DNA from 3 places in the Paenibacillus sp. 1-18 genome. Region 2 is predicted to be linked to each of the others. Evidence: riboswitches for the same ligand, from Rfam matches in the RefSeq annotation. Region 2 holds a riboswitch; each other region holds the start of a gene.
The links. A riboswitch is a leader RNA that binds a small molecule or an ion and turns the genes downstream of it on or off. The one in region 2 is predicted to bind thiamine pyrophosphate.
Positions count from the first base shown of each region.

Region 1: it holds a riboswitch for thiamine pyrophosphate, as region 2 does, so the genes downstream of both, thiC (phosphomethylpyrimidine synthase ThiC) here and L693_RS0103665 (thiamine phosphate synthase) in region 2, are expected to answer to the same signal.
Region 3: it holds a riboswitch for thiamine pyrophosphate, as region 2 does, so the genes downstream of both, tenA (thiaminase II) here and L693_RS0103665 (thiamine phosphate synthase) in region 2, are expected to answer to the same signal.

Region 1 is NZ_ASSB01000398.1:5,092-16,244, reverse strand. Features, by position in the region: gene L693_RS0126855 (YitT family protein) at 466-1,302, opposite strand; gene L693_RS30860 (hypothetical protein) at 1,840-1,992, shown strand; gene thiC (phosphomethylpyrimidine synthase ThiC) at 2,177-3,997, opposite strand; TPP riboswitch at 4,183-4,295, opposite strand; gene L693_RS0126840 (IclR family transcriptional regulator) at 4,392-5,135, opposite strand; gene L693_RS0126835 (alpha/beta hydrolase) at 5,434-6,471, shown strand; gene L693_RS0126830 (Fe-Mn family superoxide dismutase) at 6,702-8,066, shown strand; gene L693_RS0126825 (lipoate--protein ligase family protein) at 8,126-8,971, opposite strand; gene folE (GTP cyclohydrolase I FolE) at 9,119-9,712, opposite strand; gene L693_RS0126815 (YneF family protein) at 9,767-10,021, opposite strand; gene queG (tRNA epoxyqueuosine(34) reductase QueG) at 10,129-11,153, opposite strand, start outside.
Region 2 is NZ_ASSB01000057.1:27,885-39,037, reverse strand. Features, by position in the region: gene L693_RS0103705 (low molecular weight protein-tyrosine-phosphatase) at 1-266, opposite strand, end outside; gene L693_RS0103700 (thiamine diphosphokinase) at 416-1,057, shown strand; gene L693_RS0103695 (C40 family peptidase) at 1,334-1,834, shown strand; gene L693_RS0103690 (response regulator transcription factor) at 1,901-2,593, opposite strand; gene L693_RS0103685 (ThiF family adenylyltransferase) at 2,736-3,794, opposite strand; gene L693_RS0103680 (thiazole synthase) at 3,791-4,558, opposite strand; gene thiS (sulfur carrier protein ThiS) at 4,561-4,764, opposite strand; gene thiO (glycine oxidase ThiO) at 4,761-5,909, opposite strand; gene L693_RS0103665 (thiamine phosphate synthase) at 5,913-6,569, opposite strand; TPP riboswitch at 6,888-6,996, opposite strand; gene L693_RS0103660 (ABC-F family ATP-binding cassette domain-containing protein) at 7,101-8,654, opposite strand; gene L693_RS0103655 (hypothetical protein) at 8,840-9,829, opposite strand; gene L693_RS0103650 (hypothetical protein) at 9,816-10,370, opposite strand; gene L693_RS0103645 (hypothetical protein) at 10,372-10,767, opposite strand; gene L693_RS0103640 (hypothetical protein) at 10,807-11,153, opposite strand, start outside.
Region 3 is NZ_ASSB01000259.1:904-12,056, forward strand. Features, by position in the region: gene L693_RS0116380 (serine hydrolase domain-containing protein) at 4-1,185, opposite strand; gene L693_RS0116385 (Lrp/AsnC family transcriptional regulator) at 1,357-1,836, shown strand; gene L693_RS0116390 (MFS transporter) at 1,889-3,004, opposite strand; gene thiE (thiamine phosphate synthase) at 3,270-3,959, opposite strand; gene thiD (bifunctional hydroxymethylpyrimidine kinase/phosphomethylpyrimidine kinase) at 3,956-4,786, opposite strand; gene thiM (hydroxyethylthiazole kinase) at 4,783-5,625, opposite strand; gene tenA (thiaminase II) at 5,622-6,311, opposite strand; TPP riboswitch at 6,446-6,549, opposite strand; gene L693_RS0116415 (AEC family transporter) at 6,709-7,662, opposite strand; gene L693_RS0116420 (NAD-dependent malic enzyme) at 7,735-9,456, opposite strand; gene L693_RS0116425 (glycosyltransferase) at 9,868-10,989, shown strand; gene L693_RS0116430 (transporter) at 10,994-11,153, shown strand, end outside.

The DNA.
Region 1 (11,153 bases), on a different contig from region 2:
CTAATACATAAAACTGTAATAAATCTAAATATCAGGTTGTTACAGAATCGGATCAAGAGATAGCTTTTGTGTCAATCTTGGACATAGTTCATTTAGCTCATCATTAAACTTGTTTATTAGTACCTCGTCTACTTTCGCAGCAAATTCATAGTCATATTTAAAATTCCGATAAATTAAGACAACTATCTCAACGAAAATGTAAAATAAAAGAATTAAAATGAATATATTTGAATAAAATATATATTATTGTCTGATCATAATACATGTTTTTCAAAAAATAAGAGATCAAAGTCACATTAAATATAATTTTTTACAAAAAATAGCTTTTCTTTTGTTTCGAAAAGGAGTTATTATCCATATACTCTATTTCGATTATTAAAATAAACATCACAAAAACAAAAAAGCCGATCCCTCAGGACCGACTTCCTACCCTATTCTCCTATAACCTTACCTTCACATTGCCAGTTACTTCGAAATGTCTAAAAAGCCTTCTCCGAATACATCCCGCACATCATGAATCGTGATAAAGGCTGCTGTGTCGATAGCTTTTACAATCTTTTTAAGCGCCGACACTTCTTGCTTACTAATGACGATATACAGAACTTCCTTCGGGTTTTTGGTGTAATATCCGTGGCCTGACAGAACGGTAACTCCACGATCCATTTGCGTAATGACCATCTCTGCAATTTTGTCTTGATGCTCGGAAATAATCATGACCGCTTTCTTAGGGTTTAACCCCTCAATCATGAAATCCATAACCTTGGTACCCACGTACAGGATAACGATGGTCAGCATCAATTTTTCCGGACCAATAATAAAATAGGAAGAGAACGCTACGATCAAATCAAAAAACAGCAGGGCATAGCTGATATTCCAATCCAAATATTTATTGGCAATCCGCGCCAAAATGACCGTTCCTGCCGTTGTGCCCCCTACCCGCACGATTAAGCCAATTCCGATTCCGACCAAAACCCCGGCAAACACGGCATTAATCGTCAGCTCATGCGAGTCAATCCGCCAGTCAGCCGTTAAATGCAAAAATAATGAGTTAAATGCAACTGCAATGACGGTGTATAACGTTGTTCTAGCATCCAGAAATTTATATCCAATAATTAACAACAAACCATTAATCACCAGATTGACGATTGAGGGAGACCACTGAAACAGGTAATACAAAATAATCGTAACCCCTGTTACACCCCCTTCGCCAAACTCATTCGGGATCACAAACAGATTAACTGCCAGCGCGAAAAAAAACGCGCCCAGAATGATAAATGCTATGTCTGCAATTCTTTTTTTCATATATGTCATGGTCCTTTCCCAAACATTCAACGGATGAATAGCCAAAGGAATTTGCTGACTCTAGCTGTCAAAATACGCTTACAACCAGTTCATGGTATCTACTTACAAACCTAAAGTCAATATAACTTTGACACTTTAATTCGCCACCAGACTGCCTTAATCCCGGCTTCAAGGCTTTGCAAAATTCGATTGCACTCGCTCCAAAGTACAAAATAGTGACGAAACCAAGCCATTTCGACAAAAAAACACAATCCCAACTACTAAACTAAGAAAGCGGGCCTCTAGCCCTTATTTTGGACCTAGGCATATCCTCCCTCAAAATGACCATCCTCCTAATACACATCTTGGACGCATACGACCATCTTCCTGTTTTATGTCAAAAACGTTTTACTTTGAAAAAATGCGGGTATAATGATTGCAATCTTACCAAGCAACTTACATGGCATTACGACATCAAGTACATACAAATAGTCCTATACAGACGTCCTAAGCAACTCAATCTGAATTTGACAAAATGGAATTGGAGGAACAAACCACATGAATACAATGAACTTAACTGTACACACCCTGATGCCCTTTCACCACCAATACCAACGTGCCAACGCGGTGAGCATGCAGAAGAAAGAAGATAGCTCGGAGAAGAAGCTCAGCTTTCAGGATATTTTAAATGAGAAAATGGGTAAAAAATAAAGCAGCCTTTTTTCGGTTACTCCATCTTGCTTTGACATAAGCTCAAAAGCCGTGTTTCCCTACATCGTCTGTAGAGAAACACGGCTTTTTTGGAGTATTTACATTCGGACGCATAAGCGACGATCCTCACTTAGCTTGCCAGCGTGAGTAATCCGGCTTCCCAATCGGTTGACTCACTTCCAACCTATTGCCCCGCATCCCGGTATTGCTCTGCCTTTTCACGCATCCCGGCAGCTACAGCCTCTTCTGTATTCAGCCCCTTGTCTGCCGCGTAGGCGCGAATATCCTGCGTAATCCGCATGCTGCAGAATTTGGGACCGCACATCGAGCAAAAATGTGCTTCCTTGGCCCCCTCCGCCGGTAGCGTCTCGTCATGGTAGGATAGAGCACGCTCGGGATCGAGGGAAAGGTTGAACTGGTCGCGCCAGCGGAACTCAAAACGCGCCTTGGATAAGGCATCATCCCGTTGTTGCGCCCGTGGATGGCCTTTCGCCAGATCGGCAGCATGTGCCGCAATTTTGTAGGTAATAACCCCTTCACGAACATCATCCTTGTTCGGCAGACCCAAATGCTCCTTTGGCGTAACGTAGCACAGCATCGACGTCCCGAACCAACCGATCATGGCTGCTCCGATGGCCGAGGTAATATGATCGTAGCCGGGCGCAATATCCGTCGTGAGCGGTCCCAAAGTGTAAAAAGGAGCTTCCTTGCAAATTTCCATTTGCAAATCTACATTCTCCTTGATTTTGTGCATCGGGACATGCCCCGGACCTTCGATCATGACCTGGACATCATGCTTCCATGCGATTTGTGTTAGCTCACCCAGTGTTTCCAGCTCTGCAAACTGCGCTTCATCATTCGCATCATAGATGCTGCCCGGACGCAGGCCATCCCCGAGGGAAAAGGCGACATCGTATGCTTTCATGATTTCGCAGATTTCCTCAAAATGCGTGTATAAAAAGTTCTCCTGATGGTGGGCAAGACACCAAGCCGCCATAATCGACCCGCCTCGGGAGACAATTCCCGTCATTCTATTCGCTGTCATCGGAATATAGCGCAGGAGCACGCCCGCATGGATTGTAAAATAGTCTACACCCTGCTCTGCCTGCTCAATCAGGGTATCGCGATACAGCTCCCACGTCAGTGCCTCAGCTTCGCCGTTTACCTTTTCAAGCGCTTGATACAGCGGTACCGTTCCAATCGGCACTGGAGAATTCCGGATGATCCATTCACGCGTCGTATGGATATTACGGCCTGTGGACAGATCCATGACCGTATCCGAGCCCCAGCGCACAGCCCAGGTCATTTTCTCCACTTCCTCCTCAATGGAGGATGTAACCGCCGAATTGCCGATGTTGGCATTGATCTTCACGTGAAAATGACGTCCAATGACCATCGGCTCATTTTCCGGGTGATTGATATTGGAAGGCAAAATCGCTCGTCCCGCCGCCAGCTCCTGTCGCACAAACTCGGGCTCCACCCCTTCACGAATCGCCGCAAATTCCATCTCGGGTGTAATGATTCCCTTCCGAGCATAGTGCATTTGCGTCACCGTGCGCCCTTGCGACGCGCGAAGCGGACGATGGGTCACGCCGGGGAATTCCGCCGTCTCCCGCTTGGAACCAGGCTTCAGCCCGTTGTCCTCCGGCTTAACTGTGCGTCCCTCGTAAGCCTCGACATCGCCCCGTTCCAGCACCCAAGCCCGTCGAAGCGGAGGCAGTCCCCGTCGGATGTCCACCTGATAGGCTTCGTCCGTCATCGGACCGCTTGTGTCATACACACGCAGCGGCTCATGATGCTCTGTACCCTGCGCCGTATGTGTCGGGTGCAGCGCGATTTCACGCTCTGGCACGGCAATGTCCGGCCGCGAGCCTTGAATATACACCTTGCGGCTCCCTGGAAAGGGCTTGACCCCATCCACTTGCTCTGCACTTGTCTTCTCTGAACCTGTCTTTCCTGCCACTGCTGCCTTCATTTCAGTTCCTTCTGTTTCCGTCGGTTTCATTGTCCGTTCCTCCCGTTTCGATGAAATGACACACCGATCCGGAACCATTCCCAGGGTGGCTGATCTATGCAAAAAAAGCCGGTTCCCCAGGGAACCGGCTAATCTAACGAGGAGCTGTCCAAAAAGTGCGCACGTGGAATCATTATATTCCAATATGCCGTCTTGGGCAGCAGCTACGTATACATTTCAATGGCCGATTACTTCCCTACGCTGGTATGATCCAGATCAGGTGCAAAGGGTCCGGAATCCTGTACGATTCCATCTCAGCCCGGCATTACAGGCTCCCCCAGTAAATGTGATTCTTCGATTTGCATGAGGCGGCGATAACAGACCTCCCGCCATCCTCATCAGATTACTTTAAATTTACTGCTTTGGCAACCCCACTCTGGCCCTGTTACGGAAGCATAAGCCCCATTTCCTTCGCAGCTTCGATCAAAATTGGGGCAAAATCATGCAACGTCTCAGGTGCAAGTCGGCTGACCGGACCAGATACAGACAAAGCCGCAGCGACCTGTCCCTTCCGGTTCACCACAGGCGCAGCTACAGCGGCAGCGCCTGGCTCCCGCTCTTCATAGCTGGTTGCATAGCCCTTCTCACGAATGTCCTGCAGCTGAGCTTTATAGACCTCCGGGTCTACGGAGGACGGCCATTCATCCCCCCTGAGTAAAGCTTCCAGCTCCTGCGGCGGCATAAAGGCTGCCAGCACCTTGCTGGAAGCCCCTACAGCCAGCGGCATACGCGCACCCACAGGCGCAACGCGGCGGATCGCCTGGTTGCTCTGAACGGCTTGAATGCGAATACGCATACTGCCGTCCCGCAAGTACAAGCTGACCGTCTCACCCAGACGGTCACGCAGTCCTTCCATCGCAGGCTGCAGCAGCACTGCCGGCTCATCACTTTGTGACAGATGGGTGGACAGCTCCCATATGCGGAAGCCGAGCCGGTATTTTTCGGTTGCGGCATTCCGAATGACAAAGCCACGATCCTCCAACGTAGTCAGCAGCCGATGAACCGTGCTTTTATGTAGCCCAATTTTGGAGGCAATCTCCGTCAGGCCAAGATCCGAATCTGCGGTAAAACACAGCAATATATCAAGCGCACGCTCCACAGCGCGAACGGTTAATTTACGGTCTTCCATCGTGAACCGCTCCCCTTGCATCCATTTTCGTTTCACACCTTGAAACATGGTTACATAAATTATATAGAATACCCGCGGCTACTGTAAACCAATGTTTTTGTGACAGCTATATTACAAAAGAAGAACAAACATCGACAATTCTTTGCGTCATTTTTACTTTTCAGGTTCAGACGTTGACTTTGGATAATCCCCATCATACGATAATAGGTATCAATATGGACATACACTATCATTTTCAAGTGAATTTGTACCTAAATTCCATAGCATGAAGTTCAATTTTATATAAGGAGGCTCTTACATGATTTCGACATCCCAGCGCAGCTCTCAGCTACAAACCGCTGTTCAGGAGCCGTCCATCCCACGGATTAATCCCCGTCTGCTGCGGTTCAAGCACATTGTGATTGCGCTGCTGCTATCGGTCGTATTTTTTCTGCTGTTTTGTTTTATTGCCCTACATGCCTACATCGCATGGGTACTGACGAATCCAACCGTGGCACCGCTGTACTCTAATCCGATGCAGGCGAAGGGAATGCCCTATGAGGAGGTCAGCTTCCCTGCCAAGGACGGCAGCCGCATGGTGCAAGGCTGGTATATCCCGGCGAATCAATCGCGGAAAACGATTATTTTCAGCCATGGGTATGGGGCCAATCGCGAAGAAAGCTGGATTCCCATGTATGACCTGGCACATTATGCCCACCGTTTAAACTTTAATGTGGTTATGTTCGATTACGGCTTCGCCTCTCAAAACAGCAAAGCAGTCGCGACCGGAGGCAAAGCGGAATCCCAACAGCTTCTGGGGGCGATCCAGCTTGCGAAGCAACGCGGCTCGTCGGAGATTATCGTATGGGGCTTCTCGATGGGGGCAGGAACCGCCCTGCAGGCGGGCTTGCAAACCAAGGATGTGGACGCGATGATTTTGGACAGCACCTTCCTGCTGGAGCCGGATACGCTGTACCATAACATTCATAATCAAATTAATCTGCCACGCCATCCGTCTTTGGAAATTCTGGAGCTGCTGTTTCCAGTTTTGAACGGCACCAGCTTGCATCAAATTCCATATCAAGAGGTTAAAAAGGAAAACTATCCGTTCCCGATTATGTTTGTGCATGGTACGCAGGACGAAAAAGCTCCTTATCCCATTGCGGAAAAGCTCGCTGCCAATCAGACCAATCCGCTTTCCAGTGTGTGGATTGTCAAAAACGGGCTGCATGAGCTTATTTTCAGGGAGCATCCACGTGAATATTTGCGGCGGGTATCGACGTTTTTAAGCAATGTGCAGGAACTGGAGGACAAGAAGACCATCGCTAATGCGAATAAGCCAACGACTGCGAAGTAAGGAATTGATATAGAGAAGCCTGATGATGGACACTTCACTCGTGCCGTGGTCGGGCTTCTTTTTCTGCATCCCAATCGGCATTCATGATTCTGCATGGCATGTGATATCTGGCGGAAAGAGTTTATAGACATATTCCCTACGAGAGGTCGAATATACTGGGTACGTATGCATCCGGGGCAGACTCTTTCTTCAAACCGGAAAGCCATAGTGGGATACGGGAGGTAAAAACAATGCTGAGTACTTATGGGGCTTTTCTGCCCTTACGCGTGCTGGAGGAAATCCGGCATTGGAAGCAGCAGGAAAGTTGGCATGTGGAAGTGATTAAGTCCGCTACTGAGGGGCTTGAGCCTGCATATGTGCAGCTGCTCGATGATTGGCGAACTGTATTTGAACAGACTGAACGCGCTGCTGTTGAGCTGCTTGAAGAGCAGCGAAGCGTCCACGCTCACGCAGGTCAGACGTGGAAGCACTCATGGGATCAAAAATCGGCTACTCCACAAGCGCACACACACGAACTGGCTAAACCATCAGGACAGTCAAGAGAATGGGGTGATGCCTCATCCTCTGGAGAGGTGCCATCGCCAGAGACTGCCTCACAAGATCTGCATCGTCGGCTGGACGGATTGCTGCAGACTGCAAATCGCCAGTCACAGGAGTATGTGCGCCAGCTCGGCCTGCTGAGCGAGCACAGTCTTGCGTTACGGCAGCAGCCCAGATCCGCTGGAATTGTGCTGCATGCGGCCCATGAAAGCCAATATTTCCTGATCTCCACTACACCCTTTCAAGAGCCTGGCTCCATCGCCAGGGCCGCTGGGTTGTATCATGTGTCAGCCGAGGGTGAGCACTACCCTGAGGATGCGTTTCGAGAACGGCAGGCGGGCATAAGGGGAGAAGGCACATGGGCGGCTAAAGGCGTCCAGTCCGGTCAGGCGGAGCCTTCGGCAACGGAAAAAGCTTCTCCCGGCCGCCCGGTTCCTATTGGGGGACATCGGTTGCCACCGCTCCCTTATCCCTACAATGCGCTTGAACCTTACATTGATGAAAAAACGATGCGTATTCACCATGACAAGCATCATTTGAGCTATGTGAATGATTTGAATAAAGCAGAGAAAAAGCTGGAAGAGGCGCGCAAAACAGGTAATTTTGACCTCGTAAAGCACTGGGAGCGGGAGCTGGCGTTTAATGGTGCAGGCCATTATTTGCATACTCTTTTTTGGACGATTATGAGTCCTCAAGGCGGCGGAACACCAAGCGGGCCGCTGGCTGAGCAGATCAAAAAGGATTTCGGCAGCTATGAGGCATTCAAAAAGCATTTCAGCTCGGCGGCCGAGAAGGTTGAGGGCGGCGGCTGGGCGATCCTGGTGTGGAGTCCACGTGCAGGACGGCTTGAAATTTTGCAGGCCGAAAAGCACCAGAATCTGACTCAGTGGGAGTCCATTCCGCTGCTGGCGCTTGATGTGTGGGAACACGCCTATTACTTGAAGCATCAAGCTGAACGCAACAAATACATCGAGGATTGGTGGCATGTCGTCAACTGGCCTGAGGTGGAAGAACGCTATGCTCAAGCCTCCAAGCTGAAATGGCAGCCCTTCTAAGCTAATTGCCATGTGAGTTAGTGAGTTAGTGAGCTAGTGTGCTAAATCCATGCTCTACCTTACACTTGTGAATCGTATCGTTCTCTAAGTGCAGCTATCTGTTCTGACAATCCTTGCGGTTGTATCAACGAGCCATCGACAGGTAAAATCGTAGTCCGGCTTTCGATCACCCGGCGCAGAGATGCTGTATAGGCCTCAACAGATGGCACTCCAGCCAGCTCTGCCAGGCTGCCCATCGTTGCCGGATTTACCCGCGGATAATCCGGCTGCGGCACGCCCGCCTTCGTATCTCCGGCTGCCGCCGTATAAAACTGCTGCACCGCCTGTGCACGCTCCGCACCACTGCCCTCAATCATCACGAAAGCCGTGATGATATACGCCTTGGCTTGACGCCGCTGCGCAATGCCGCAAAACTTGCGGCCACGAACGCTGACATCGTAATCACCGGGACAGAAGGACCCGGTGATTTCCCCGGTCTGCGCCTCGGCAGACCACGGGGCCAGCGCATCGGCAATCAGCCCCGCCATGAGCCGGAAATCCTCATGCAGGCTGATCGCGTGCTGCGGATTCGGCAGGATCAGGGACAGGTTCAGTACCCCCCTGTCCAGTATGACGGCTGCTCCGCCCGAGGGGCGCACGCACACCGAGATTCCCGTGCTGCGCACATGCTCCATCGCCTGCGGCGCGTATGGAAGCCTGCGGTCGCGGTGACCGATGACCAGCGCAGACGGATGCCGCCACAGATGCAAAATAGGCGCAGCTCCTTTTCCAACTTGCCGACAGGCCAGCTCCTCCCAGGCCAGCGGAGACAAAACATCCATCTGGGTGAGCGCAAGCGGCGCTTCAAGCCATTGCAAATCAGGCAAAACGGTTGTTTTTTCTGTTGAGCTATGTACGTTCTCCATACGTTATCCCCTATCTTAAAAAAACTGTTATCCATAGGCTAATCGTAATATTTGGCGTTCACCTAATCCCATGTTAGCAAAAAAGGGTGGCTACGCCTATGCGTAAACCACCCTTTTTGTATCGCCTGACCGTCGCGCCCTGTTCGATCATTCCTTGATCAGGGACAGGAATTCTGCGCGTTGTGCCGCATCATTACGGAATGAGCCGCGTACCGCAGACGTTACCGTTTTACTGCCCGGCTTTTTGACACCTCTTGCACACATACACAGATGTTCGCCTTCTACAACCACCATTACCCCGTGAGGAGAAACCGTTTCATCCAGAATATCCGCGATCTGTGATGTAATCCGCTCCTGAACCTGCAAGCGGCGGGTCACAGCCTCTACCAGACGGGCAAGCTTGCTCAATCCTACAATTTTGCCACTGGGTACATAGCCGATATGCACTTTTCCGAAGAAAGGAGCCATATGATGCTCACACTGGCTGTAATAGACGATGTCCTTCACAATCACAAGCTCCTCGTGATTCTCGTCGAATGTCACACCCAGCGCATCCCGAGGATCAACCTCATAACCCGCAAATATTTCCTCATACATGCGCGCTACGCGTGCCGGTGTCTCCAACAGCCCTTCACGCTTGGGGTCTTCACCGATCAGTTGTAAAATCTGCTCCACATGGTACTCGATTTTATCCCGGTTATCCGCAGCTTTGCGGTTAATATAATCTTTTACGCCAGCCACAGTAATCCTCCTCTATGCAGCAACCTCATGCGACATCCGTGCTCACGTTGCTCATTATTTCCGACGGCCCTGATTTTTACGCGCACCAGGCTGATTTTTGGAGAACTGCTGGTTCTTCATCATCTGCTGAGCCCTCTGCATTTGTTTTCCATTCAGGTTGTAACCCATCTGCTTGGCCATTTTTTGCAGCGTTTCAGGGTCGTTCTGCATCTTCTCAAGCTGCTTGCGAAGATAATAAGCACCGATGAAAAATCCCCCAACCAAACCAACAATCAGGGTAATAATCGGAATGACAATATTCCACACCACGAAGTCGTCACCTCTGTATATTTATATGAAACATCATGCATTACACACGAACCTATCATAGCAAAACATGGGACAGCTAGCAAATCACAATTTGCAAACATATGTCCTTATTCTTTTTCCAAATTCAGCAGCTTTGTCTTGACTTGCAGACCCCCGGCATAACCGATAAGGCTTCCGGTTGCACCTGATATCCGGTGACATGGAATCAGAATGGGCAGCGGATTTTTGTTGCTCGCATCGCCGACTGCACGTACGGCTTTGGCACGTCCGATGGACTCTGCAATATCCTTGTAGGAGACGCTCTGTCCATACGGAATATTTTGCAGTGCACGCCATACCTGCTCTTGGAAGGGAACCCCTCTCAAATCAAAGGCTATACTGAATTCCCGTCGTTCTCCGGCAAAATATTCACGCAGTTGATCCGCGGCCTCGCGCAGTTTTTCCGGTTCCTGCACGTAGACATATTCCCCGATCCATGTCCGGGCCCATTGCTGAAGCAGTGCCTCCTTCGCATAAAAAACGCCAAACTCTATTCGGCACAGCCCCCGATCCGTTGCGCACAACGTCAAAGTGCCCACAGGTGTCTCCATTTCATCATAGTAAATGGTGGTTGGACCCTGTGAATCCACGGCCGTTGCTTCTGAATTTGATAATTCAGAGACCTTTTGCTGTTCTGCTTGCTGTTGCTCCTCCAGTTTGGAATGCGCCTGCGCGATCATTTCGCGTACTTGCTCATGTTGTTCCTTCTCTGATGCTTGCTTGATCGCTGTCATAGCGTTTTCTCCTCCTATTCGGCTCAAAGCCCAAGCCGCCGTTCCCCGAAGCTCGGGGCGTGGATCATCCAACAGAACCTCCGTCAGCTTGGGTACGGCACTGATATCCTTGAAATTGCCCAGCCCGATAATGGCATTGCGCTGAATTGGCTTTTTTCCCCGCCAGGCTGCCGCGCTTTGGCCAAATCGTTCCTTGAATTCACGATTGCTCAAATCCAGCAACGGCAGCAGCAGTGGCTTCACAATTTCGGGATCGGGAGTAAGCTCAGGATGATGATTCCAGTTAAGGCCCCGATTTTTGGGACATACCATTTGGCAGGTATCACATCCGTACAGCCGATTCCCTATTTTCAGCATAA
Region 2 (11,153 bases):
TCCATGCACACAATATAATCAAACGCCTCAAAATCACGGCCGCCTATTTGCCGCGCCTTTAAGCCCTTCTCGCTAATCCCGTGCAGCTTGAGCTGCTTTAGTGTTCCCTCATGTGGAGGATTCCCGATATGCCAGTCGCCTGTTCCAGCCGAGTCTACCTGAATTTGCGCGCTTAGTCCCCGTTCCTGCACCTTATGTCTTAATACCGCTTCTCCCATAGGGGAGCGGCATATATTGCCCAGACACACAAATAAAACGTTAATCATGTTGTTCTCCTTCCTATGCATGTTACACTCCCTTTTTCTGTTTCATTGTAGCCGCGCTCTCCAAAATTGTGCAAGCCATATTTAACGCGTTATACTTAAAAGCTGATGGTACCATATAGTCCGTATGACAAAAAGAAAGGATGTTGGATATGACGAAGAAGCGCGCCATTGTATTTTCCGGCGGTCGTCTCAGCGAAGAAGATCTACAACACATACAACCTGACGATTTTATTATAGGTGCGGATAAAGGTGCTCTTTTTCTGATTGAGCATGGCATCACACCGCATATCTCTGTAGGTGATTTTGATTCAATAACACCGCAGGAAAAAGCGCGGGTTGAATCGTCTAGCAAACGCATGCTTGCGTGTGATCCTGTACTGAAGGACCTGACAGATACGGAGCTTGCCTTGGAGATTGCTATAGACGAACAGGCAGATCATGTACTCATGCTTGGTGTGACCGGCACCAGAATGGACCACACACTGGCTAATGTTCAAATATTGGTACGCGCGATGCAGCATCATATTAGTTGCGCAATTATGGACGCACATAACTATATCGAGCTCACAGGGTCCACGCTGGAGGTCAAGCCCATGGGATATACATATACATCGCTGCTTCCTATGACTGCTGAGGTAACAGGGATAAACCTGGATGGATTTATGTACCCATTACAAAATGCCACCCTCAAGATGGGACAATCACGTGCTGTCAGCAACAAGCTAACCGCTTTAAAAGGGACGATTTCCATCGAAAGCGGACTACTGCTTGTTATTCAAAGTAAAGATTAGTTATGACACTATTGTAACTTTTATAAATATCCTTTTATTGCTCAAGCGCTTGATTTACAAGCGTTTCTTTCTTTCTTCCTGATTGTGAAGCGCTATTATTTTTTACAATTTGTAATTTTTAATCGTTTTTTAATAATTGCTATGTTAAGCCTTGTCCCTCAAGCATTTGCGAGTAGTTTTCCAACTATTAGGTGGCTTCAAAACTGTTATACTTCTGTGGGCAAGTTAGCAACTCAGCAAGATTTTGCACAAACAATTTTTGGAGGTACTTACAACATGAACATGCATAAAATCATAAAAAAGGTAATTATCGCAGGAGTCGCAACCACTATCGGTTTTGGAACTTTTGCAATTGAGGCAACAAATACAGTACAAGCTGCCACTGCTACTACTACGGTAGCCCAAAAAGTAATTAACTATGGCGAAAAATATATGGGGACTCCTTATAAGTTTGGAGCTTCTACAAGTACCACTAGAAATTTTGACTGTTCTTCTTTTATGAAGCATATTTTCAAAAAATACGGAGTAGATTTGCCACGCACTTCTGTTGAGCAATCTAAAGTCGGACGTGCTGTATCCAAGTCCAATTTGAAAAAGGGTGACTTAGTATTCTTCTCAAGCGGTAGCCGTGCTACAGGTAGGAACATTACCCATGTAGCAGTCTATATGGGCGGCGGTAAGATTCTGCACACTTACGGGGAACCTGGCGTTACCATCTCCGATTTGAACTCTGGCAACTGGAAAAGAACATACATTAAAGCACGCCGCGTGCTGTAATATGAAACTCGTTTAATATATGTAAGCCGGGACAAACAGCTCCCGGCTTTTTTATATGCGTTTATGCTACTCTACTTCAGGTGGTGTTTTGAGAGAATAGCCTATGCCTCGTTCCGTGCGAATCATTTTGAATTTTTGCCCCTTATCTATTTTAACTCTCAAATGCCTGATATACACGTCTACTACGTTCGTATCTACGATATAATCATGTTTCCAAACATCCTTTAGGATTTGCTGTCTGCTGCAAACCTGATTGAGATGTATAGCCAGATGAACCAAGAGATCGAATTCCTTTGGAGTTAATTCCAGCTTCTGTCCCCCTCTACTTACCATTCTGCTTGCATGGTCTATATGTAGATCACCCGCCTCGATTACCCTTGCTACATCATGAGCAGCACCAAAAATTCGCAATAAATTAGCTACTCTGGCCAGAAACACTTTGGGAGGAAAGGGGAATACCATCACATCGTGTGCTCCCTGCTCAAAACAGGCAACGATATGGTTCTCATCGTTAGATGAGGTCAAGACGAATAACGGTACACGAGGATGGTTTTGCTGGACGGTACGAATCATTCCTTGTGCATCCCCTTGCTCTTCATCAACGTTCAGAAGCAGCATATTCACAGCATGATCGGCTGCGTAGGAGCTTCCCTCTGACATATTTCGGACATGCCCCACCTGATAGCCTGCTTGCTCCAATAGATGTACAATTACAGGTAACGCTTCATTTTCATCCACAAGTAAAATTAACGGACTCATCTTTTCACCCACCTGGTTTGGACATCGCATTGTGATATGGAAAATGATCAATTTGTTTGTAAGTCATTAAAACATATTTATATTTATTGTAACAAAAAAGCAGAAAACCATTCTTACAGGAATGATTTTCTGCTTTTTATAGTTAGCCCAAATAACGGTGATATAGACTTTTTGCTTCTGCCACGTCCTTTGTTCCGTGAATCAACGCTCGCCCATCAGCAAAAATGACCAAGCGATGCACGCCCGTACTATAGGAAACCAAAAACGGATTCTGCTCCACTTTTCCCTCTCCCACAGCAGCAAGTCGATCTGCGGTTTCCTTAAGATTCAGCTGTATCGGTTTGGCTGGTCTTATCTGAACGGTATCGCGACCGCACAACACATCTGTTTTTTGCCGATGTGAGGCTGACAAATAGGGATACGTCGGGTGACTGCCGCAGGAAGGACAATCCGCTTTTTTCAAGCTGTCTACGGCTATTGCTGCATACTCGTTCCGCCACAAATCAAACGAAAACAGCTTCCCTCGCAGTTCTTTCTTATATCCGCCAAGAAGCTTGAAGGCTTCCGTTGTCTGATTGGCCGTGACCATTTGTACTGCCTGCGGAATAATCCCGGCGGTATCACAGGTCTCGCCTCCAAACGGAACGGTTCCCAGCAGACAATGAAGACAAGGCGTTTGCCCTGGTAAAATGGTATAAGTCACACCATAGCTTCCTACACATCCCCCATAAATCCACGGTATGTGATGCTTTAGTGCCATGTCGTTCATGAGCAATCGGGTATCGAAATTATCGGTTGCGTCCATCATCAGGTCAACTCCCTGGATCAGCTCTTCCAGTTCCGCTACCCCGACATCCAGTACATGTGCGTGTATGACCGTTTCCGAATTAATGTCTTTTAATCTTCGCTGGGCAGCCACTGCTTTGGGGCATCTCTCTGCGGCGTCACTCTCCTGAAAAAGCTGCTGACGCTGCAAGTTGCTCCACTCCACATAATCGCGGTCTACGATGCTAACCGTACCTACACCTGCACGGACAAGGGTTTCTGCAATACCTGTGCCGAGCGCTCCGACACCTATGATCAGTACATGAGAAGAAGCGAGCCTGCGTTGTCCTTCTGACCCAAAGGGAGCGAATCTTTCCTGTCTGGAATAGCGGTCACTTGCTTGTACGACTTCACAGGATTTTTCTGTTTCCATCATGCCTGAACCATACCTTCTGTGGGACTGCTTGCTGAAGCATAACGTTTTACGGGAATCAGCCCCGCCTCAAAACCATATCTACCCGCGCGAACAGCCAGTTTCATGGCCTCTGCCATTTTTACAGGATCCTTCGCTCCCGAGACGGCTGTGTTCAACAGAACAGCATCTGCTCCCAGTTGCATCGCCATTGCCGCATCACTCGGTGAGCGAATACCTGCATCGACAATGACCGGAATCTCTGCTTGTTCAATAATTAACTCCAATGCAAACGGATTAAGCAGGCCGCGTCCTGTACCAATCGGTGAAGCTCCAGGCATAACGGCATGCACTCCAAGCTCTTGCAACCTCTTGGCCAGAATGACATCATCGGATATGTAGGGCAGCACAATAAAGCCTTCCTCCAGCAGCTTTTCGCTTGCTTTCAGCGTTTCAAAGGGATCAGGCAACAGCGTCTTACCGTCCCCAATGACCTCCACCTTAATCATATCGCACAGGCCTGAGGCCCTTGCCAATTTTGCAATACGAACAGCCTCCTCCGCTGTCGTCGCTCCTGCCGTATTGGGAAGAAGTGTATAGCGGCCCAAATCCAGCGTATCCAGAAAATGTTGCTTATCTCGTTCCTCCAAATTTAATCTCCGCACAGCAAAGGTCAATATTTCGGCCTCAGCAGCCTCTACAGCTTGGGATTGGATATCCAGATTCGAGAATTTTCCTGTTCCCAGTAACAGCCTTGATGTAAAAGATGCTTTTCCAATGGTTAACATCATCAACCGCCTCCTACAAAATGTACAATTTCCAAACTGTCTCCGTCTTTCAGGATCGCTTCTTCATGTTCTTCACGAGTCAATATGTGGCGATTCAGCTCGACCACAACGGTTTTCACCTTTAAATCAAGCTCATGCAGCAATTGCTCCACATGAGTGATCCGGTTAGAAAAGTTCATGTTCTGGCCGTTAATCGTCAGCCTCATAAGCTTTCCTCCTTGATACGAACAGAAGAAAAGTTGCTTATTCCAAGTTCTTCGGCATCTGCCCCTTTAAGCAGTCCTGCCATCGCACGTCCGGTAGCTTCACTCAACAGGACACCGTTGCGATAATGCCCGACTGCTGCATATACCCCTTCCAAGCCGGGAACGGCCCCTATAAAAGGACGTCCCGCTGCTGCCTGCGGACGCAGGCCCGCCCAGGTACGTACAAAAGAAGCTTCACGGACGCGCGGTAGCCAGGCAGCAGCACGTGCCAGTAGCCCCTCCAAACCTTCAACAGTCACTTCTTTGTCATAGAGGTTTGGAAGACTCGTTGCCCCAATCCAAACCTCGTTCTTCTGTTTAGGCACAAGGTAAATATCATCGGCATAAATGGTATATTCCAAAGGGTGATCCTTTAAGGAAACTGCAACTGCTTCACCTTTGACCGGATAAAGCGGGTAATGAAAGCCTGCTTGGTCTAGCAAATTCATGCTATCCAGGCCTCCGGCAATAATGACCTGATCGCAAGAAAAAAATCCCCTGTCCGTTACCACCCCACAAACCCGGCCATTCTGTACGACCAGCTGCTCCGCATGGGTACCGGACCATATTGTAGCTCCCAACACAGATGCTGCTCCCGCATAAGCACGACATAGCTGTACTGGAACGAGCTGCGTCTCCTTTGACCGATATATAGCTCCGATCGCTTGACGATCTATGCCCGGAATCCGTCTGGCCAATTCCTTGGCATTCCACCACTCAGGCTGATTATCCTCGCGCATGTTAGCAGCTTTCCATCGTCTTTCACCCTCAGCTTCCGAACGGAAAGGAGCTACAAATCCCTCTGTACGAAATTCTACTGAAACACCGGACAACCGCTCCAGTTCACGAACAAGCTCAGGGAATGCGTCCCGACTTGTACGAGCCAATTGCTCAAGATCAGAGTCGATGAACTCTTCACTCTCTGCTGCAAGCATTCCGGCCGCTGCTCCCGAGGCTCCCTCACCCGGCATCGTTCGCTCCAGCATGATCGTACTGCGCCCTTCCCTAGCCACATGATAAGCAATGGAGCTGCCGATCACACCTCCACCTATAACCAAGCATTCAGCATGTCCTATAACTGTAGCCTCTGTGTGTATTTTAGGCATATGTTATATCTCCTCTCCACTGACCTGACCATACTTCTTTCGAAATTCTTCTACTCTCGTTTCCTTACAACGGCTGCAGACTATCTGATCTACCATTTGTCTATATTCCATCGCAGCCGCGATTGGCGACTCAGCTCCCCATATACCGGACATCACTGCAATTCCACTTGCTCCAGCATGATAAAGCTCCGGAATATGATGCGGTTGTATACCGCCAAGTGCAATCACTGGAATGTTGGACAACCTGCATATGCGTTCAAGCTGAGCTGTACCCCGCGGCACAACCCCGGGCTTACAGTGGGTCTCATATACATGACCGTAGAGTACATAGTCCGCCCCAGCCCGCTCGGCAATCTGCGCCTCTTCCAAGGAATGCACAGACACTCCACAGCGTGTCCCCTTTGGAAGTAGGCCCTTAACATCCTGAGCCGGTAGCCCATTTGCCGGTAGCTGGACAGCTCCAGCCAAGGTAAGTAAAGCTACATCCACACGGTCATTGACTACAATTTGCTGCAAAGGAATCCCCTGCTCCACCATGCTTCGGGTCAACCCGAGTAATTCTGAGGCCCCCTTCTGCTTTAGACGTGCATGCACAAAATGAACATACGGATAAATAGCAGCAGCCACTTGGGCTACATATGCATGGGAGTCATTTTCCATCGTAATTACGTGTAATTCGATCTCATGTTCACCTCACATTGAACTAAGGGCTTAAACTAATCCTATAAGCTGAACCAATAATCATTGTGGCCCCACATCACAAAATATCAGACGGAGCCAGCCACTTGTGCCAGCAATAATGAAGGAGATCATATGTGATCCGGATACGGAAATTCAATAGGTAAAACCGAACGTAACGCAAAAAAACCACTTCCCTAAGGAAGTGGTTTTACGAACGTCCAATAATCGAACGGACAATCATATCCGTATACGTATATCGTCCCACGTACAAACAAAAGTAATGATGTGGTTACCTTGCTTGTGCGGCGCTCACTTCCCTACGCTGGCATAACCCAGATCAGGTACAAAGGGTCCGAAATCCATTTATTTCGTCTCAGCCGCATGGGCGGCTCCCCTAGTGTGACTATTTTATTGTATCAGCTAAAGATAGCTTAGCATATTTTTCTAATTCTGCAAACCCCACTTTTTTGAAGCATGACAGAGCTGAATTTTTTTTGACTTTAGTTGACTTTAGTTGACTTTAGTTGACCACTCTTCCACATTCCACGTTTTTGTTACCCAATCCTCGTAAAAATCCGGTTCGTGAGATACAAGCAATACAGTCCCTTTATATTCCTTCAAGGCACGTTTAAGCTCGTCCTTTGCTTTGACATCCAAGTGATTGGTAGGCTCGTCAAACAGAACCCAGTTGCTTTCCCGCATTAACAATTTGCACAGACGTACTTTTGCCTGCTCACCACCACTAAGCGCGGATAGAGGACGTGTGATATGCTCATTTTTTAAACCGCAACGTGCCAAATGTGCTCTTACTTCATGCTGATTTAAATGCGGGAACTCATTCCACACATCGTCAATCGGTGTAATTTTGCCTGCCTTGACTTCCTGCTCAAAATAAGCCGGCTGCAAGAAATCGCCTTGATAGGTTTTTCCGCTGATTGGCGGTATTTTCCCCAGAATGGTTTTGAGCAATGTCGATTTACCGACACCGTTGCAGCCTACAATCGCAATTTTTTCGCCACGTTCAATCGTCATGGTCATTTTGGGCAAAAGGGCATGAGTATAGCCAATTTCAAAATCAATTCCCTCAAATACCGTTTTCCCGCTCGCACGCGCTTCTTTAAATTGAAAGGTTGGCTTGGCAGCTTCTTCAGGCTTATCAATACGTTCGATCCGATCAAGCTGCTTTTCACGGCTCTTCGCCCGGCCTGATGTGGATGCACGCGCCTTGTTGCGCTGAATAAAGTCTTCCTGCTTCTTAATATATTCCTGCTGCTTCTCATAAGCATCAATATGCTGCGCTTTGTTCAGATCCGCCATTTCAAGGAATTTTTCATAGTTAGCTGAATAACGGGTCATCTTTGCAAATTCAAGGTGATAAATAACATTAACGACCTGGTTCATGAACTCCGTATCATGTGAAATAAGAATAAATGCATAGGGATAATCCTTCAAATAACGCGTAAGCCACTCAATATGCTCTACGTCCAAATAGTTGGTAGGCTCGTCCAGCAGCAGGACGTTTGGCTTTTCCAACAACAGCTTCGCAAGAAGCACCTTAGTCCGTTGTCCACCGCTAAGCGCAGATACATCCCGATCCAAACCGATGGCCGAGAGACCCAGCCCGTTCGCCATTTCTTCAACCTTCACATCAATGAGGTAAAAATCCCCCATATCCAGCTGCTCCTGAATTTCACCCATCTGTTCCAGCAGTACTTCTAATTCTTCGGGAGAAGCATCTCCCATTTTTTCCGTAATCTGCATTAATTCCTTTTCCAATTCCAACAAAGGAAGGAAAGCATCCTTCAATACATCGCGTACCGTTTTGCCCGGTGTCAGCTTGGTGTGCTGATCCAAATAGCCGTAACGTACACGTGGAGTCCATTCCACTTTACCTTCGTCCTTAAGCAATTTTCCAGTCAAAATGTTCATGAGTGTCGATTTACCGACTCCGTTAGCTCCTACCAAACCTACACGTTCCCCCGCAAGTAATCGAAAGGAAACATTTTTAAATAACGCGCGGTCCCCAAAATTGTGGGATACATTTTCTACAGTCAATAAACTCATACGCTGTTTTTGGCTCCTTATTGTCATCGGCGATGCCGACTGTTGTTATTTCATATATCATTGTTTTCTTTCAAAGCCTTATTGTAGCACATTCAGCAACCTTATCGGAATATTGAAAACAGCGAATTTTAATGTTTTTAATGCGGACTTGCCAATAAAAAAAGAAAAACCACTCATTAGAGTGATTATTGTAAACCGTTATTACATTTAAACTCAAAGTATCCCGCAGTTGCTGCAGATTTTTCATCTGAAAAACGTTCTCTCGCTTGAAAGGGTGCTGGACAGGAATCTCTGTAAAAATATTTCATTCCGGTATCCGGTTCTAGGCCACCAATTATAGCTTGCCTTCTCACGACTCTTCCACCACCAAACCCATAGTTATTGTAAAACCTGTCACCAACCGGAATGCCTTGGATAAACGCCATTAGCCCCACATCATCTACCGTGTTATACCACTCTTCTTGCGGAATAGTCGGCAGTGTAAACCTATAGGCTACGCCGTTGCGTGCTGCCTTTTGATTATGGAGATTAATCAGGCGAGCCAGGTCCTCCTGAACACTATGAACGATGGTGGAACGTCGTATTTGCTCAAAAGTTTCGGGATTATTTAGCAACGAAATACCAGTTTGACCCTGAAGCTCCTTTTGAAAGCCCTCCACCCATCTGTGATTCTGGGCATCATATGCGTGCACATAATTATCCAAGGTGAATCCCACACTATTACCTACTGAATCGGCATATGCAAAAGGCTTTTTTTCACTCCATTTGGAACCTATAGCAGTTTGTCCATCCCCATCTATGTAAGTTTCTGAGGCAAACGTATAATAACCGTCATAATCCAGAATCACAATAACAGGTATGTAGTCCAGTAATGCGCGTTGTGCTACTGTATCCCTATCAATACCTACATTAAGAAAAAGGGTATGCAGGAACGTGCTTAGCGCTTCTTCTTTATCGACACGAAAAAACTTGTCCGATCCATACCCGGCCTCCCGTTCCTGACGCTCGTTCTGGGAAAGCACGGCACCTGCATCCTGAACTGCGGTATGGAGAGCCGATGTGTATTTCATTTCCAATCGCTGCACTTCACGCTGATTTTGTACCCGCAAGTCACCGATTACACCAAAGGGCAAAAACAGGAGAATAAATATAACTGCAAAATCAGTAATCTTCATTCAAAACCATGCCTCCGTATGATGCTGTAACTGCTGGCTTTCCGCTATCGGCCCCGCCAAGAAGCCATGATTTGTACAAATCCGCAGGAGTCCGATTCGTGTTATGTACCCGCACTGTAAAATAATCTCCGGCCATCAAAGTATATCGACGTGTCTGATCAGACTTTGACTGCTGGTTGTCAGGAAAAAGGACAGGCAAGATTTGCGCATTGTAGTACCCATCATATACCGTTTCATAATTGCCCAGAAAACTGTCCGGCTTCGAGGCATCTGCATATTCCGGTACATATTTTTTGTGCGTATGCTCCAAGTCAACCTCGTACTGATTGCCTGTAAGTTCCAGTTCACGCATAAAATCGTTATACATCGTCGGTGTAATGTAGCCCTTGGTTCTTACCATATCAACAAAACGTACGGTTGAGTGATACACATTTAACCCCGATATATCATCCTGCCGTTCAGCGGCTTGAGCTGCGGGTACGATGTACAAAAGCAATACAGCGAGCAGGGCCCCCAACAGCTTGGATATTGATTGAACCACTTCAGTCCTCCTCCAATTTCTCAAAACGTACAGATATTATCTCTCCGCGTTGATTACGTTGTGGGTACATGGAATACAAAGAGAAAGCATTCAAGGCCGATACACCAGGCTCAAATGGTTCGGAATATTCATCGTACTCCTTTCCGTCGACTTGAACCGTTATTCCATCCTGTAAGTTCATGCGAATTGCCTGAATGACCTGAGTCCCTTTAATCCGTTCCGGTATGTCCACCTCCGCATTCCGGGATATCCGTCCCTCGGAATGCTCCTCCTGTTGCGATCTTAATTCCAATGTGGTACTCATCTGACTGGACAAGTCTGCTGCTGTTATACATGCGGTTATAAACAAAATAGTTGTCACACCGAGCCGCAGCATGCTTGAAGCGTGATCAGACATATGCCCATCTCCTAATCGTTATGATCTTTACTTTTGTGCTCAGGACTGGGTAAACAGCAACCCACGTACAACATTCGATTTGTCTTTGACAATTTCAGCCTTGAATTTACCGCTTGGATTCACGTATTCGTTTTCTTTCTCATTCAGCGTATTCGCTATTTTCCCTGTCTTTTCACTTCCACCGTTCACTGCACCATACTGTTCACTGTCCATGCTAATGTTCAAAGCATTACCGTACCACTGGCCTGCCATATTTTTGCCGGTTTTAATCTGAATACCGAATTGGTCTTTCCCCTGAAACTTGCGTAGCGCATTGGTTACCTGAGACCCGCTTATCGTTGTACCGTCATATACTGTAAATGAGGCTTGAGACAATTCGGTCTGAA
Region 3 (11,153 bases), on a different contig from region 2:
GGTTCAATACAAATTATTGTTTGAACCTTGCAATCCTGCGTAGACCGCTTCGCATAGATCAGTTGTAAATCTTCCGGACATCCCTTCAAGCGCCGTATTTGTGAATGCTACAACGCTCAGTTCTTGACTTGGATCAACAAACCAGGAATGGCCGTAAGTCCCACCCATTCGCCACGTTCCAGGTGATTCCGAAGTATTGGCAGCTTTAGGGTCTTTAAGTAACGTGAATCCTAAGCCGAAACCCCTTCCCGGCCAGTAAGGCATTTCCAGGTCGCCAATTTGATTAGTTGTCATTTCAGTGACGATTGCTTTCGGAAGAATAGGATCTCCTCCCTGCCGTAAAGTTTCCAGTAATTTTAGGAAGTCTCCGGCACTACCAACCATACCAGCCCCACCAGAAGGATAAGCAGACTTATCATTAGCCCGGTCGGGTGCAAGGCGAAAACCAGCTGTACCTTCAATAAAAGGAATAGTGTCAAAGTTATCGTGCAGCCGGCGAGGTTCGTCTGAGCTATCAGCATATGCAGCAGTTAACCTATTTTTATCTACTGCTATAAAACTAGTGTCATTCATATGAAGTGGGTGAGTGACCAGCATTTGTACAGCTTCACTTAACGGCATCCCGGTGATCTTCTCGATGACCGCACCGAGAACATCAGTGGCGATGGAATACCTCCACATTTTTCCTGGTTCATAAAGAAGTGGTGCAGCTGCGAGTCTCTCGAGATTCTCTTCCAAAGTAATTCCGGATATATCCATACCGTCCGATACCTCGGCCATTTCGTAGGCTCCCTTGTCTTCTTGAAAGAAGCGATAAGTTAACCCGGCAGTATGAGTAATTAAGTGTCGAATGGTAATAGAGGCATACTGGCCATTTGGCAGTTTCGGACGAAATGAAGGTAACCATTTTACTACCGGATCATCTAAACGCAACTTATCTTGCGAAAATAATATTAAAGCAGCTGTTGATACAATAGGCTTAGTTACGGAGGCGTATCTAAACAGCGCGTTTTCTTGCATCGGACGCTTCTGTTCCCGATCGGCTAAACCTTTGGCTCGGCTATACACCAGCTCCCCTCTTAATGCTATTTGAACAACTGTGCCTACTATTCTTTTCTCAATAAGTGTGCGTTCAATTACTTCATCCACACAATTTTGTAAAGTATTTATATCCGTAAATCTCATATCCCTCATCCTCTCCTTGTATTGCTTACTTGATTATTTATAGTAAGTATGATAATTATATAAATGATTTTATTTCCTTTACATAAGTGATTTAAGTAATATGAGGCAAACTACTACGAATCTAAAGGTATTTAAATGGAATATCCTTGAGATTAAAAGGAGACATTTTTTATGGACGAAATTGATCATAACATTCTGTTCCATTTAGAGAATAATGCACGATTACCAATGACCGAATTAGGAAAACTGGTTGGGTTGTCTCAGCCTGCTGTAACTGAACGAGTAAAGCGAATGGAGGAAAAAGGTGTTATCGAGGAATACCGTACATTGTTCTCACCTCATAAATTGAATAAGCAGAGCACAGCTTATGTGCTATTTCGGACAAGAGATTGTCATGCCTTCCTTGATTTTTGTCGTTCGTCACCTGAAGTGGTCGAATGTTATCGAATAAGTGGAGAACACAATTATTTATTAAAAATATTGACGGAATCAACTCAGGGCCTCGAAGAGTTTGAGAACAAATGCGATTCATTTGGAACCTACACGACTCTAATTGTGATGTCCTCTCCGATCCCATTTAAAAAACTCATTCAAGGAACCAATTTAATGGCCGTCCAGAGTATAACCTCAATTAAAAAAGAAAAAAAATAGGAATCCGGTCTCTGCGGATTCCTATTTTTTTGGTATATATAAATGGTCTTATTTAAATTCCTTTAGGAAAACCATGCTTTTTGGCTAACACAACTATCAGCAAGGCAGGAAGCAGTAGTATAAATAACGAGCCGGGAAGGAGTTCGGGTCCAAATATCTCAAGCAGGATACCGCCAATAATACCTCCGCCACCGATAGCCAAGTTCCATGCTGTAACCAGCATTGATTGAGCTATGTCTGCGCTCTTGCCTCCAGCCTGGGCAATTGCTGTTTGAAGAATGGTGGCAGCACCGCCAAAGGTAAGTCCCCATATAATGACACCGAAGATGATGATCACAGGCTGATCGATACCGATCGCCATTGCTATTGAAGCCAGGGTGAAGGCAGTGATACTGGATATAGTCATTAATCTTATAAAGCGATCAATCAACATGCCAACAACCCAAATGCCAATAACCGAAGTGATTCCAAAAATAAGCAAAACCAAATCAACTCTTTGGCCAAGAGCGGTCTTGGCAAGGTAAGGAGAAATATACGTGTATAGAATATTATGAGCCAGCACCCAGGCTATAACTACTACCAGAATCGGTCGTACCCCTGGAATCAGAAAGACCTTATGAAGGGAAAGCCTTTCATCGTCAGGCTCTCCATCAAAATCCGGCATCTTCCAAAGGACCCAAACTATTAGGACTGCTGCCAATAAAGTTACAATTCCAAAAATTGGGCGCCAGCCAATGTATGTGCCCAAAAAGGTTCCAACTGGAACTCCTAGCGCCAATGCCAGAGGTGTGCCAACCATAGCCACAGCCATGGCTTTTCCTTTCAGTGAAGCTGGGACCATACGACGCGCATAACCAGCACTCATTCCCCATAACACCCCGGCAGATACCCCTGCAAAGAAACGAGCAGCAAGCGTCAGAACATAGATAGAAGATAATGCGGTTATGGTATTAAACACCAAAAAGCCAGCGATGCATAGTAATAATAGCGGTTTTCTCCTCCAACCACGTGTAGCAGCGGTCAATGGAATTGCGGCTAAAAGCGATCCCACTGCATAGAGAGTAACCAGTTGTCCTACAAGAGCTTCCGAGACATCAAGGTCTTTTGAAATTTGAGGAAGTAAACCTGCAGGTAGGCTTTCAGTCAAAATGCAGATAAAACCCGCCATGGCTAAAGCAAGCAAGCCAACCCACGGAAGACTGTTTGAAAATCCAGTATTTATATTGCCTTCTTTCACACAAGTTGTATTTGAACTCACGATAAAACGTCTCCTTTGTTGAAATTTTAAAAGCGATACGCTTTTCATAAGCTTACACAAAGGATTCGCTATTTTGCATACATGATTAAAGGTAAAAAACTAATTATTAGACGAAAAATCATTTATTTTTTCGATTCTTCTTTTAATTTTAAAGAAACAGGTGAAAGCTTGTATCTCATGCCTTTTGGGACACCCCCGGATGTTTGATGCTCAAAACGACCTTCTTCTTTAATTTCTCAGCCGCAGCTTGAATCCGCTCTGCCTGCGTTACAGCTGAAATCACCGCCACACCATCCGCACCTGCGCGTATCACTTCCTCAACACGGTCCGCCGTAATGCCCCCGATTCCGACGATCGGCACATCAATTCCAGCTTTGCGCAGCTCATACAATATGACTGGACCCTGCACGGCATGAGCATCATCCTTCGAGAGGGTAGGATAGATTGGCCCGACGCCGAGATAATCCGCACCTTGCAGGATAGCTCGGCGGGCTTCCTCAATCGTATGGGCGGAAACGCCGAGAATCCGGTTTCCGATCCGCTCGCGGACGGAATCAGCTGATTCGTCGTCTTGACCGATGTGAACGCCGTCGGCGTCGAGCTCAAGAGCCAGCTCCACATCGTCATTCACGATGAAGGGAACCCCGGCACGGCGGCACTGCTCTTGTAGCCAACGTGCCAACTCAATCCTGGGGGCGCCTGTTAACGCGCCACGGCCCTTTTCCCGGAACTGGACCATGGTTGTCCCGCCGGCCAGAGCCTCTTGCACGATCCTGCCTGGTTCCGCGAGGCAATTCACGCTTCCAAGCACCAGATACACTTGCAGATGCTGGCACATCATCTCTGGTAATATTCTGGCGCTCATTGAAACATCTCCTGACGACGGCGGTAGGCCCAATGATTGGTGGGGCCATGTCCCTGCCCAAGCTGCAAAGGTTCCTCAATCGCCGCCTGGATAAAGGCTTTACCCTTCAAGATAGCCTCCGGTACAGACATCCCTTTCCCTAATTCCGCGGTAATCGCTGCCGAGAAGGTACATCCCGTTCCGTGTGTATGGACAGTCCGTACCCGCTTGCCGCTCAGTTCTGTAAAGGCGGTTCCGTCAAAGAGCAGGTCAACGATCTGTCCGCTGTTCTCGCTCTCGTCGGCGTGACCGCCCTTGATCACGACAAATTTTGGACCCAGACTGCTAATATGTCTTGCAGCCTCGCGGCGATCCTCCATCGTACGAATGCTGATCCCTGCTAGGGCTTCCGCTTCCGGGATATTTGGTGTAACGACCAGGGCCAAGGGGAGCAGGTCGTCCTGCAAAGCCTGCATCGCTTCCGGCTGCAGCAACGCTGCGCCTCCCTTGGCAATCATCACGGGATCGACAACAACCTTCTCCCAGCCGAACTTTCGGATCTGCTCGGCCACAAGGCGGATGATGCCCGCATGAAACAGCATGCCAGTCTTCAGGGCATCCACGCCGAGGTCTGATCCTACGGCCTTGATCTGCTCCGCCGCCGCTTCCTGTGGCAAGGGATATACACCGTGGACACCCAGGGTATTCTGTACGGTAATGGCCGTAATCGCCGACATCCCGTATACACCAAGCTCCTGAAAGGTTTTGAGATCGGCCTGAATGCCAGCCCCGCCGCCGCTGTCCGAACCGGCAATCGTCAGTGCTCTAGGTACACGAACGTCTGTCATTGTGCACCACCTGCCGTAGCTGTTCCGGCTTCATGAATAGATACATGGCCCTTCAGCGAGCCGATATGCAGTTTGGCTAGCTCGTCGAGAAAGGCAATCTGGAAGCTGCCGGGTCCCAGCTCTGCTGTACGTGCAGCGGCCCGGGAAGCCGCTGCACTGTAAAATGCCAAGCCTGCTGTCCCTGCGAGCAGCAGATTAGGTTCAACGGCAGCAAAAGCGCCCAACACTGAAGTCAGCAGGCAGCCTGCTCCGGTTACTTTTGTGAGCAGCGCGTCTCCGCCACAGATCATTCGTACTTCGGCCCCATCGGTGATGACGTCTTCTTTTCCGGTGATGACAACGATGGTATTGAGCGCTCGTGCAGCCCGAGCTGCCAGATCGACATGACTGCTGCTGGCACTCTTACCAGCATCTACGCCTTTAATTTCATGGGCTTCTCCGATAAGATGGGCGACTTCGGCTGCATTGCCCCGCACCATTGAAATGTTGACTTCACTCAGGATTCGCAGTGCCGACTCGGTTCTAAAGCGAGTCGCTCCCGCACCGACCGGATCTAGCAGGACCGGAACACCATGTGCATTCGCCGATTGTCCGGCAATGATCATGGCATCGACCAGCTCGCGGTTCAATGTACCGATGTTTAATACGACGGCTCCTGCTATTTTTGCCATATCCGCGACTTCCTCGGGGGCATAAGCCATCACTGGCGAAGCGCCCAGCGCATATAGGCCGTTAGCTGTAAAGTTGGTGACCACCACATTGGTCATGTTGTGAACAAGGGGGTTGCTGTTGTGTACCTTTGTCAGAAGCTCCGAACAATCCTTTTCCCATGTATTCATATCGTTGACCCCACCGCGGCCTGCATCTGGACCGGCCAGTTTTCCTGCTTATAAGCCATATCCCAGAACATATATTCCAGCTGGCAGCTTAGCATAAAATGCTCAATCATCCGCTCCCGCTCGGCAGTCGTTGCGCCTTCCGCCCAAGCATCCACACGTTCTCGGAATTTGGTTGTTAGATTTTCAGACTGGTAGAAGTTGATCCATTCATAGAACGGATGGGACTCGTCCGGTCTTACCTCATCCAGCAGCCTGCGGCCAATCTCAAGATATGTCCACGGACACGGCAGCAGCACAGCCATGATCTCGCCAAGACTGCCCTCGTGTGCGACCGTCAGCATGTGATGGATATAATGGTGGGCAGACGGTGCGAGCGGATATCCCTGCATTTCTTCATAGGCCACACCTGCAACAGCGCAGAAATTTTGATGCGGATGAATCTCGCTGTGGAGGATAAAAGAGATCTGTTCGTTAAATGCAGCTATGTCCTCCCGGCTCGTGCATTTGGAGATCGCGATGCCGTAAATCCGCATATAGGCATTTAAATATTCAAAGTCCTGTTTTACATAGTGAATCAGCTGTTCCCTTGCCAAGCTTCCTTCGGCAATACCTCTAACAAAGGGATGCTCAAAAATCGCCTGAAAAATACCATCCGCCTGCCGACGAAGCTCTTGCGTAAAGCTCATTTCCCCACCTCCAACAAAATGAAGAGCAGGAAGTCCCGTAAGAAGACAGTTTCGGAACAACGCCAAAAGGCCGCCCCGAAAACTGGAGCGGCTTCATCATAGGTCTAATGCATAAAAAAACACGAGGGACCTTATATACGAAGGCTCCACTTTCCTACGCTAGTACGAACTAGATCAGGTTCAAAGGGTCCAAGATACGTTCTTGTCTCAGCCATAAGCGGCTCCCCTAGTGGACTTCCTATTCTTTTGACTATTACTGTACATTCGTTCATACGTTATGTCAAACCTTCCTCAATTCATTCTTATTGGGAAATCTACTAAATCGAGGGGGACATGAATCATGACAAAAACCGGCAAAATCGGACGGCACTAATAACAGGAGCGAACAGGTAATATTTTACATCAATAACGAAATTAGCACAGGGAGTGTAACGAGAGAGATGACAGCACTGATGACAAAGGAGGAGGCGGTTTCTGATTCCAGGCTTTCAAAACGGGTAGCGATCATAGCAGCGACTGCTGAACCCGGGAAGGAAACGAGCAGAACCGCCTTAACGGTATCGGCAGACGACAGACCGCAGAGGTAGGCAATCAGCAGCATTAATAAAGGCTGTACGATTGTTTTTAACAGCGCGATGGCAAAGGCCCTTATGCTAAAACTAATGTTGCGTACGCCAATGGTCACACCGACTGCAAATAAAGCGGCCCCGGATGTAATGTCACCGATTTGATTAAACGATTTGTTCAACAAATCAGGTGAATGGAAGCCGAACAAGGTCAAAACCACACCAACCAGCGGCACCAGCGCCAGCGGTTCCTTTAAACCGTGAAGAATGGAGTCCCAGATCAGTCTTCCGAAGTGACCGTTCCGTTCCTTGCCTGAATTCTGGTTGGCTACGGTAGCTATAATCGTAGCTGCCGGGTCAAGGACGGCATTGACTACGATTCCCGTAAGTGCAATAGGAATAGCCACGGCTGAGGAGCCGTAGATGGCTCCAAGCACAGGAATGCCCATAAAAGCAAAGGTCGGCTGTGCCGAGTTTAAAGCAAACATAGCGGCATCCTTCACCGACTGCTTCCCCGCAAATCGGGAAAGCAGAAGGAGAACGGTAAAAAAGCCGACAATGCCAATGAACAGAGCTAGCAGGAATGGCCATTGCTCGATGAGCGCTTTCCTGTTCGTTGTCGTAATGCCGATGAATAGATGCGCAGGCAGCGCAAATTTGGTGACGAGCGCATTTAGGGCCTTGGAGGAAGAGGCATCGAAGCTTTTGTAATGCCCTGCTAGCCATCCTAAAATAATAACGAAAAAAATCGGCACCAAAATGTAAAGAATATGTCCGACACTCATAGATCGATTCTCCTTGCTTGAACTGACGTATCCTGCCTGTCTGAACATACATCCCCGTCCCAGATTGAAGAATTAGTGAGGGTGATGTATGGCACTTTCCACGGCTTTGATCCTTGTATATTCCGGTTTCCACATCGCATTCCGAATGGCTTGTTCAACATCTGAAATGTGTGCCTGAGCCACCTGATCCTGAATCGCGGCCTTCGCTACCGCAACCGCAACCGCGTACGAGACATCACGTAATTTTCGGATATGGGGAAGCAACGCACCGCCAGGCTCATTCGAATCTACGGCATTGGCAACGGCATCTGCTGCAGCTGTAAACATGGCAGGAGTGATTCTTTTTGCCTTGACCACAATCGCGCCCAGACCAAGACCCGGGAATACAAAAGCGTTGTTCGCTTGTCCAATCTCAAATTTCGTACCATTATAGGTAACCGGCTCAAAGGGACTTCCGGTAGCGATCAATGCTTTGCCATCGGTCCACTGTATTAAATCCTCGGGTACCGCCTCGGCAAGGTTTGTAGGATTGGACATGGGCATGATGATCGGGCGTTCTACATGCTTCGCCATTTCCTTGATAATTTCTTCAGTAAAGGCACCTCCCACACCGGAAGTTCCTATTAATATCGTAGGCTTCACCTGACGAATGACCTCAAGCAGCGGTATTTTTCCGTCATCAGACCGCATCCATGAGCTAACTTCCTCTTTTTTACGTACATACGGCTTCTGATACTCCAGCACATCTTCCATATCGTCCGTTAACAGCCCGCGGTAATCAAAGGCCCAAAATGGCTTAAATGAATCCTCCGCCGAAAGGCCGTCCGCGATCATAGCTCCCCGAATTTGGTCAGCGTTACCAATGCCTGCGGCCCCCGGTCCGAAGACAAGCACTTTTTGCTCACGCAGCGGAATTTTGGTAACACCTACCGCCGAAAGAATCGCAGCCAGGGTTACAGCTCCTGTGCCTTGAATGTCATCGTTAAAGGTGAGAATGCTTTGACCGTATTTGCCTATAATATGGCGTGCGTTTACGCTGCCGACATCTTCCCAATGCAAAAGCGCCTTCGGAAACTGTGTTAGCGTTTTATTGATAAAAGTATCAATAAACTGGTTATAGGCTTCTCCGCGAACCCGCTTATGGCGGTTTCCGATGTACAGCGGATCATTCAGCAGCTTTTCATTATTCGTGCCTACATCCAGTACAATCGGCAGCACCCGCCCGGGATGAATGCCTGCTGCGGCTGTATATACAGCAAGCTTGCCAATCGCAATGTTAATCCCCCCGACACCCCAGTCACCGATACCCAAAATACTTTCCGAATCCGTCACGACGATCAGATCCACATCCTCACCACTCAAACCGGAATTATAGAACGCCTGTCCAATTCCGTTCGGGTTATCTATCGACAAATATACGCCCCCAGGGCGGTTGTACTCGTGACTATATTCTTGAATCGCGGTTCCTACCGTAGGTGTGTACACCACAGGCAGCATTTCACTCAAATGGTCGGTAAGTAGGCGATAGTAGAGTACGATATTTCGATTGTGAAGGTCGTTGAGCGAAGCATTTTTACGCAGCATGGTCGGTTGTGCCAAAAACTGCTGATACGCTCGTACGCTCTGTTTTTCCAGTGAGAGGACCGTTGGAGGAAGGATTCCTTCCAAACCCAGTTCTTTGCGTTCTTCTTCTGTAAAAGCGACACCTTTGTTCAAAAGGGGGTTCGCTAACACATCCTTGCCTCGTAATGGGGTGGATAATGAGCCGTCCCGATTGACATAAAATGCTTCCATAATAATACCCTTCTTTCTCTTCGTTATTGATGATGTTTATTAAGGTTTATTCATGACGAAAGATGACATGTTGACCATAGTATGGTCATGGTAATATGTTTTATTCGCATATTATCTGCGACAAAATAACCATTAATTTTTTGTGTGATTGATCATAAAGAACTAATTATAAACATTGATAAATAAGATTATTTCGTTATTTTTGGTTCTAATGAATTAGTTCTAAATCTTCTTTTTTTGCAAAATATAAAATTGGTTTTCATCTCCTTATATCCTTATACGTCACGGCATGTCAGCTATTTTGTTAAGAAAATATGAAGGATTTGCATATTAATTTAACCCCTCTAAGCAAACATTTTTAATTCTTTTTCGACAAAATATAACCATCTGGAGGAAAAAGGAGAGGTTTGTGTGCAGGGACCTATAGCCATTTTTAGCGATAATGACAGGGCTATTGATTATCCCAACGTGATTCATTTTTACCAATCTATACAGTGCAGAGACCCTGAGGCAGCTTCAGTTTATGAGAACGCATGTTGTTGCCTGATTGATTATAGGGAACCGGAGAAAGCCGTGCGGATAGCCAATCAGATCCGTAGTCAATTTCCACAAATGCCGCTGTTAGTGGTAACGGATGTAACGGTCCCATTCAGTGATCAGCATATGGTGCAAATCACAGGAATAGGCCGTTTACGCCTGCTATTTTGGCAAGCCAATGATAACGAGGAAATGCTGTCAGAAATACAAAGCTTGCTCTACCCCGAGTATTCGGCCAAAGGGCAGCATATTGCCTTTATTTTGTCTGTATATAATGAGGAACAACGTTTTGTACACGTCGAGGCATTTGCTGAACGCCTGCAGGCTTTTATTCGCAGCCATATTATAGAGGGCTCCATTTATCTCATTGATGATGGCAGCCATGATGGCACCAATACCTTGATTAGAGCGCTGAAGGCAACAACGGATTTGTCCGTCAACCGGATTAATCAGAATCTTAGTCCTTTGATTCAAACCAAGGAATTGGGGCGCAATACCCGTAAGGCAGGAACATATCTGGAAGGCATGCGAACCATCGGTGCGGATTATTACGTATTTGTGGATGCGGACGATTCCTTTTTTATTGAGGATATTGCCAAAATGATTAACGTGGTTCGACAGGGCTACTACGATGTCGTGATTGGAACCAAGGATATGACAGCCGAAAATCGCTCTTTATTACGATCTATCGTGAGCTTTGGCAAACGTATGGTTTCCCGACCGTTTTTACCGACAGGTGTGGTGGATTCCCAGACAGGGCTTAAAGTCATGAGTTCAGTGGCGGTGAAGCGGATGTTTCCACATTTGAAGGAGCAGCTCGGGCTGGCACTGGATTTGGAAATGATGTTTATCGCCAAGCGACTCCAGCTTCGTGTGATGCAGCTACCCGTCAAGTGTATTGACCGGGATGGATCGCACATCCATGTCTGGAAGGATTCCATTCGTTTTCTACGTTCCATTATTGATATTTGGCGGCTGGATCGGCGGGTGAGATAACAACGTGAACAACCGACTGCGTTCGTTGATGTTTCCTATATTTAATGTGCTGCTGAACGGATTTAATTTTTTCTTTCATATTGCAGCAAGCTGGTATCTTACCGGACAAGCCTATGGTCAGGCGAATGCGCTGTTGGCCCTCTTTGCCCTGTTGTCCGTTTTGG